DNA from 2 places in the Stenotrophomonas sp. YJH_SMC_14-1 genome. Region 2 is predicted to be linked to the other one. Evidence: riboswitches for the same ligand, from Rfam matches in the RefSeq annotation. Region 2 holds a riboswitch; the other holds the start of a gene.

Region 1 (3,399 bases), on a different contig from region 2:
GGTGTCACTCGACGCGAAGGAGCTTCCGTCATGCACTACCTCGATAATCTTCTCCTCAACACCGACAGCTACAAGGCCAGCCATTGGCTGCAGTACCCGCCGGGTACCGATGCCACGTTCTTCTACGTCGAATCACGTGGCGGCCTGCACGATCGCACGGTGTTCTTCGGCCTGCAGGCGATCCTCAAGGACGCGCTGGCACGACCGGTCACCCACGCCGACATCGACGACGCTGCTGCGGTATTCGCCGCCCATGGCGAACCGTTCAACGAGGCCGGCTGGCGCGATATCGTCGACCGGCTTGGCGGCCACCTGCCGGTGCGCATCCGCGCCGTTCCCGAGGGCAGCGTGGTGCCCACCCACCAGGCACTGATGACCATCGAGTCGACCGATCCGGCTGCGTTCTGGGTGCCGTCGTATCTGGAAACGCTGCTGCTGCGCGTGTGGTATCCGGTCACCGTGGCCACCATCAGCTGGCACGCACGGCAGACCATCGCCGCGTTCCTGCAGCAGACCAGCGACGACCCGCAGGGGCAGCTGCCGTTCAAGCTGCACGACTTCGGCGCGCGCGGTGTATCGAGCCTGGAATCGGCCGCGTTGGGCGGTGCCGCGCACCTGGTCAACTTCCTCGGCACCGATACCGTGTCGGCGCTGTGCCTGGCACGCGCGCACTACCACGCACCGATGGCCGGCTATTCGATTCCGGCCGCCGAGCACAGCACCATCACCAGTTGGGGCCGCGAACGCGAGGTGGACGCCTATCGCAACATGCTGCGCCAGTTCGGCAAGCCCGGTTCGATCGTGGCGGTGGTGTCGGACAGCTATGACATCTACCGCGCGATCAGCGAACACTGGGGCACCACCCTGCGCGATGACGTGATCGCGTCGGGCGCCACCCTGGTCATCCGTCCCGACTCGGGTGACCCGGTGGAGGTGGTGGCCGAAAGCCTGCGCCGGCTGGATGAAGCCTTCGGCCACAGCCTCAACGGCAAGGGCTATCGCGTGCTCAACCACGTGCGGGTGATCCAGGGCGATGGCATCAATCCGGACACCATCCGCGCGATCCTGCAGCGCATCACCGACGACGGCTACGCCGTCGACAACGTGGCCTTCGGCATGGGCGGTGCACTGCTGCAGCGGCTGGACCGCGATACGCAGAAGTTCGCGCTGAAGTGCTCGGCGGCGCGGGTCGAGGGTGAGTGGATCGACGTCTACAAGGATCCGGTCACCGACGCCGGCAAGGCCAGCAAGCGTGGCCGCATGCGCCTGCTGCGCCGCCTGGACGATGGCAGCCTGCATACGGTGCCACTGCCGGCCAATGGCGACGACACCCTGCCGGACGGCTTCGAGGACGCAATGGTGACCGTGTGGGAGAACGGCCGCCTGCTGCACGACCAGCGGCTGGACGACATCCGCACGCGGGCGGCCGTGGGGCATTGAAGGTGCATCCCGACCGGGGTTGGATCCCGTTGCAGCGCAGCGGGCTCTGCCCCCTGCGCTCTTGACCGGCGCCACCAACAGGTCCACCTTGCACACGCCGAAGGTATCCCTCCCATCGCTGCGGCGCGGGGAGGGATTTAAACGGGAATCCGGTGAAGGCGCCTCGCGCGTCCATTCCGGAGCTGCCCCGCAGCGGTGAATGGAAACGAATCCTGCCAACAGCACTGGGCTCGCGCCTGGGAAGCGGCAGGTAGTAGGTGGGCTGCGGCCCGAGTCCATCAGCCCGAATACCGGCCCCGGCCGGGGGACACGACCGTCCCCTGACTCGACCTGGAATCTCCGCGGGGAGGTTGCCGGGGCCGTCGTCGTCCTGCGCGTGCAGGCGATGTGGCCGCGCGCGTCCTGTTCACGGTATCCGGCCAGACCCGTTCACCCACGCGCTGATGCATGGGCCACCGCCGTTGCCGGCGGTCCATGCGGTACCTGACGATGACCGAGCTCCAACGCCCCACCCTGACCCTGCCCGCCGACGGCAAGCGCCTGCTGCTGCATTCGTGCTGCGCGCCCTGTTCCGGCGAAGTGATGGAGGCGATCACCGCCTCCGGGATCGACTACGCGATCTTCTTCTACAACCCCAACATCCACCCGGTGAAGGAGTACGAGCTGCGCAAGCAGGAGAACATCCGCTTCGCCGAGCAGCACGGCATTCCTTTCATCGACTGCGACTACGACACCGACAACTGGTTCAGCCGTGCACGCGGCATGGAAAACGAGCCCGAACGCGGCATCCGCTGCACGATGTGCTTCGACATGCGCTTCGAGCGCACTGCGCTGTACGCGCACGAGCACGGCTACGACACCATCAGTTCTTCGCTGGGCATCTCGCGCTGGAAGAACATGGCGCAGATCAACGACTGCGGCATCCGCGCCGCCTCGCGCTATGAAGGCCTGCAGTACTGGGACTACAACTGGCGCAAGGGCGGCGGTGCCAGCCGCATGATCGAGATCAGCAAGCGCGAGCAGTTCTACCAGCAGGAATACTGCGGCTGCGTGTACTCGCTGCGCGATGCCAACCGCCATCGCCGCGAGAATGGCCGCGAGCGGATCAAGATCGGCCTGTTGTACTACGGGCAGGACGCTGGGACGCCGCAGGACGATTGACGTGCAGGCATGGGGCGGCCACGCTGGTCGCCCCTTCTGTTGTACCGGAACTGCCATGACCGCCCTGCCCGCCGATGTCGCCCTGCTGGTGATCGACCTGCAGCCGGACTTCATGCCCGGTGGCGCCCTGGCCTGCGACCAGGGCGATGCGCTGGTGGCACCCATTGCCGATCTGCTGGCGCAGCGCCGCTACCGCACCGTGGTGGCAACACAGGACTGGCACCCGGCCGACCATGCCTCGTTCGCCAGCCAGCACCCCGGCCAACGCCCGTTCGAGACCATCCTGCTGCACGCGCAGCCGCAGACCCTGTGGCCGGACCACTGCGTGCAGGGCAGCGCCGGTGCCGCCCTGCACCCGGGCGTGGACTGGACCGTGGCCGACCTGATCCTGCGCAAGGGCACGCGCCAACAGGTGGATTCGTACAGCGCCTTCCGCGAGAACCACGGCCCCGAGGGCGAGCGCCCGGCCACCGGCCTGGCCGGCTGGCTGCATGAACGCCGCATCCGCGAAGTGCACGTATGCGGCCTGGCCCGTGACTACTGCGTGCTGTGGAGCGCGCAGGACGCGGTGAAGTCCGGCTTCCGGGTGAAGTTCCTGTGGGAGCTGACCAAGCCGGTGACCGAAGCCAACGACGTGATGGTGCGCGAGGCGCTGGGCAAGGCGGGGATCGCGATCGTCTGAGGCGTGACCGCCGGGCATGGCCCCGCGCTATCGCGCACGTCGCTTATGCTGCTTGCGCGCTCCTGCCCACAACAACACAATCGATTCATCCAGCCCCCTAACTACGCCCCCCTATA
Region 2 (3,399 bases):
GGCCACCGCGCATGCGGTGGCGGTGATCGACGACCTGCGTGAACTGCCGGGGTTGGCCGCCGGCCGATAACCCGGCCAACGCAATGGGTAGTGCCGGCCGCTGGCCGGCAACCCGGGATGCGTTACCGAAGGTCATGATGTTGCCGGCCAGTGGCCGGCACTACCATGAACGTTGCGCTCACTTCGGCTGGTAACGCACGCTCAACTGGTACTCGCGGCCGGGCTGGTTGAACCATGCCACCGTTTCGTAGCGACGGTCGAAGACGTTGGCGGCACGTGCCAGCAGCGACCACGATGGCGTCAGTGCGTATTCGGCGCGAACATCCAGCGTACCGTAGCCGCCCACCTTCACCGCATTCGAGGCATCGTCGTAGCGCTTGCCGGCACCCTGCACAGTCAGGCCTGCGCGGAAATCGCCGAAGCGACGGTCGATGTCCAGGCGCGCGGTCTGCTGCGCGCGGCGTGGCAGCCAGTTGTCGAACTGGGTGCTGCCGCCGGTGCGGTTGCGCGGGTCGGTGTAGCTCAGCTGCGCGTTGATGTCGAAGCCGGCCAGCAGCACGCCACCGGTCAGCTCGGCACCGCGGATGCGGGCCTTCTCCACCTGCTGCATCTTGAAGGTTGCCGCATCGTAGGTGATCAGGTCATCGATGCGGGTTTCATACACGTCCAGGCCCCAGTGCCAGCCCTGGCCCTGCTGCGAAACGCCGAGGTTGGCGCTCTTGGACTTCTCCGGCTTCAACGTCGGCACGCCGCTCCACGGGTCGTACAGATCGCTGAAGGTCGGTGCCTTGAACGCCGTGCCATAGCTGGCGTTGAGGCGCAGGCCGTGGCCCAGCTCCATCGCCCAGCCAACGCTGCCGGTGGCGTGGTTGCCGAACTGCTGGTTGTCGTCGTTGCGTGCGCTGGCCTGCAGCTGGTGGCGGCCGAAGCGGCCCTGGTACTGCACGAATACGCCGGTGTTGCGGCGGCTGTCGACCAGGTAACCCGCGCTGCTGCCATCCAGGTTGTCTTCGCTCCAGTCCACGCCTGCGCTCAGCAGCTGGCCCTCGGCCACGCCGAAATCGCCCTGCAGGGAGGCGCTGTCGCGGTGGGTCTGTGCGCTGCCACGTGCACCGAAGTCGCCGAAGTTGTCCGACTCGTTGTCACTGCGCCCGACGTTTGCGGTGAATGCCAGGCGCTCGGACGGGGTGTAGCGCACCTTGCCGGCCAGCACCTGCTGGCGGGTTTCCGAATAGTTGTAGTAACCGTCGTAATGGTTCTTGCCGTCGGCGCGCAGGGCGCTGCCTTCCACGTTCCACTGGTCGTTGAAGGTGTAGCCACCGCGCAGGCTCTTGGACAGGTTGCGGTAACCGTCGCGGTCGGGCTCGTCGGCGAAGCAGCCGGTGAACAGCGTGGCCGAGCCGCGGCAGGCATCGATGCCGTCGGAATGCTGGTAGGCGATGTCGGCACCGAACCAGCCGCGTTCGGTACCGCCGCCAATGCCACCGCTGGCTTCACGCAGGCCGTTGCTGCCACCGCCAAGCTGGAAGTGCGGGGCGAAATCGCCCTGGTTGCGGCGGGTGAAGATCTGGATCACGCCACCGATGGCGTCGGCGCCGTACAAGCTCGACTGCGGGCCGCGCACGATTTCCACGCGCTCGATCTGCGCCAGCGGCAGGTCCTGGTACATGGCCAGGCCGAGGTCGGCGCTGTTGATGCGCACGCCGTCCACCAGCACTACGGTGTGGCCGGAATTGGTACCGCGCAGGAACAGCGAGCTCTGCTTGCCGAGGCCGCCGGCATTGGCCAGGTTGATGCCGGCGCGACCGCGCAGCAGTTCCTGCAGCGAAGTGGCCTGGCTGGATTCGATCTGGGCGCGGTCGATCACCTGCGCCGGCGCGATGCTGTCCTGCAGGGCGATCGGGGTGCGGGTGGCAGTGACCAGGATCTGGTCGAGCGCGGTGGTGTCATTGGCGGCCTGGGCCAGCGCGGGCAGGGCGGCCAGCACGGCCAGGGACAGCATTCGGGACTGCAGCTTCATGGGGGACTCCAAGTGCCACGCACGCCCGCGTGGCGAAGGGGAGGAGCCGCGAAGGCAGGCGTGCGCCGATGCCGCAGCGCACGCCACGGTCATCCAGCGCCATGCCCACCGCATCGCGACCTGAGGCTTCCGGGCCGGTCTCCGGGCTTGCCGCCGGGTGGCGCGAGGCCACCGTCCAGGCGCCTTCCCATGCCTGCGGCACAGTGGCGGTGTTGCCTGGAACTGACGTGCTTACCGTTGCGGGGGCAGCGCCGGCCTGGCGTGGAATCACGCGTCACCGGCTTCCCGTTTCAACCTGCCGGCCATGGCCGCAGGTCACCTGGAAGTGGGCGCAGTCTACGGCATCGCAGGCCGTCCCGTTGCGTCGCGCCTGCGCGACTGCCTTTGCTGTGCCTTTAGAATGGTTGCTCGATCCCGTGGTGCCGTTGCCGATGTCCGCCCGTTTTCCGCTGTACCTGCGTCGCCCGTCCGGGACGCCCGCATGATCCTCGACCTGGTCCGCCATGCCGGCAATGGCCGTGACGAGTTCCTTGATGGCCGCAGCGACCCACCGCAGCTGGCCGGGCTGCCGCAGGAGCTGGTCGAGGCCTATGCCGGGCAACGCTGGGAGCGGGTGATCAGTTCACCGCGGTTGCGCGCGCTGCATACGGCGATGGCCTTGGCCACGCCGCGTGGGCTGGACGTGGAAGCGGACGAGGAATGGGAAGAGCTGGACTTCGGCGATTGGGACGGGCGGTCGCTGTTCGACTTGCCGGAGGATGCACTGGCGGCCTTCCATGCCGACCCGCACGCGTTCCCGCCGCCCAATGGCGAGAGCTGGGGCCACTTCGAGCGGCGCATCGCGCGCGCGCTGGATCGCCTGCTCGATGATGACGATCCGGTGCCGACGCTGGTGGTCAGCCATGGCGGCCCGTTGCGCATGGTGCTGTCGCAGGTCTGCGGCCTGCCCATGTCGCTGTGCTGGGCGCTGCGTATCGACCACGGCACGCGCCTGCGGGTGTGGCTGGAGCGCGGCGAGATCGGGCTGGTGGGTGAGCTGCTGGAGCTGCAGCAGTCCTGAGCGCACTCGCCGGGCATGGCCCGGCGCTACCGATCCCGCATCACACTGGTAGTGCCGGCCGCTGGCCGGCATCCCCAGGAACGCGGAGGCCTCAATCCTCGTCCGCGCCCTCGGCCACGCTGTCCTCAGCGTCATCGTCGGCATCGAAGCGCTGCTCATGCACTGGGCCCGACGCCGGGCCGGCTGCCTTCAGCGGATGCGCAGCGATGCGTGCTTCGTAATCCTGCACCAGTGCTTCACGCTGTGGCTCGCTCAGCTCCTGCCAATGGCAGTCCAGCAACGCGCCTTCCAGCGAGTACAGCAGGTTCAGGCTGGGCTT

What was found. Region 2 has a riboswitch for cobalamin ahead of btuB (TonB-dependent vitamin B12 receptor). Riboswitches for the same ligand answer to the same signal wherever they lie in the genome.
Region 1: it holds a riboswitch for cobalamin, as region 2 does, so the genes downstream of both, AC5P9P_RS17455 (epoxyqueuosine reductase QueH) here and btuB (TonB-dependent vitamin B12 receptor) in region 2, are expected to answer to the same signal.

What each region holds. Positions count from the first base shown of each region.
Region 1 covers NZ_JCAFVK010000009.1:95,747-99,145, forward strand. Annotated here, with positions in the region: gene AC5P9P_RS17450 (nicotinate phosphoribosyltransferase) at 31-1,440, shown strand; cobalamin riboswitch at 1,524-1,753, shown strand; gene AC5P9P_RS17455 (epoxyqueuosine reductase QueH) at 1,915-2,601, shown strand; gene pncA (bifunctional nicotinamidase/pyrazinamidase) at 2,657-3,283, shown strand.
Region 2 covers NZ_JCAFVK010000003.1:169,268-172,666, forward strand. Annotated here, with positions in the region: gene gph (phosphoglycolate phosphatase) at 1-70, shown strand, start outside; gene btuB (TonB-dependent vitamin B12 receptor) at 179-2,020, opposite strand; cobalamin riboswitch at 2,136-2,358, opposite strand; gene AC5P9P_RS10250 (histidine phosphatase family protein) at 2,502-3,080, shown strand; gene AC5P9P_RS10255 (TfoX/Sxy family protein) at 3,172-3,399, opposite strand, start outside.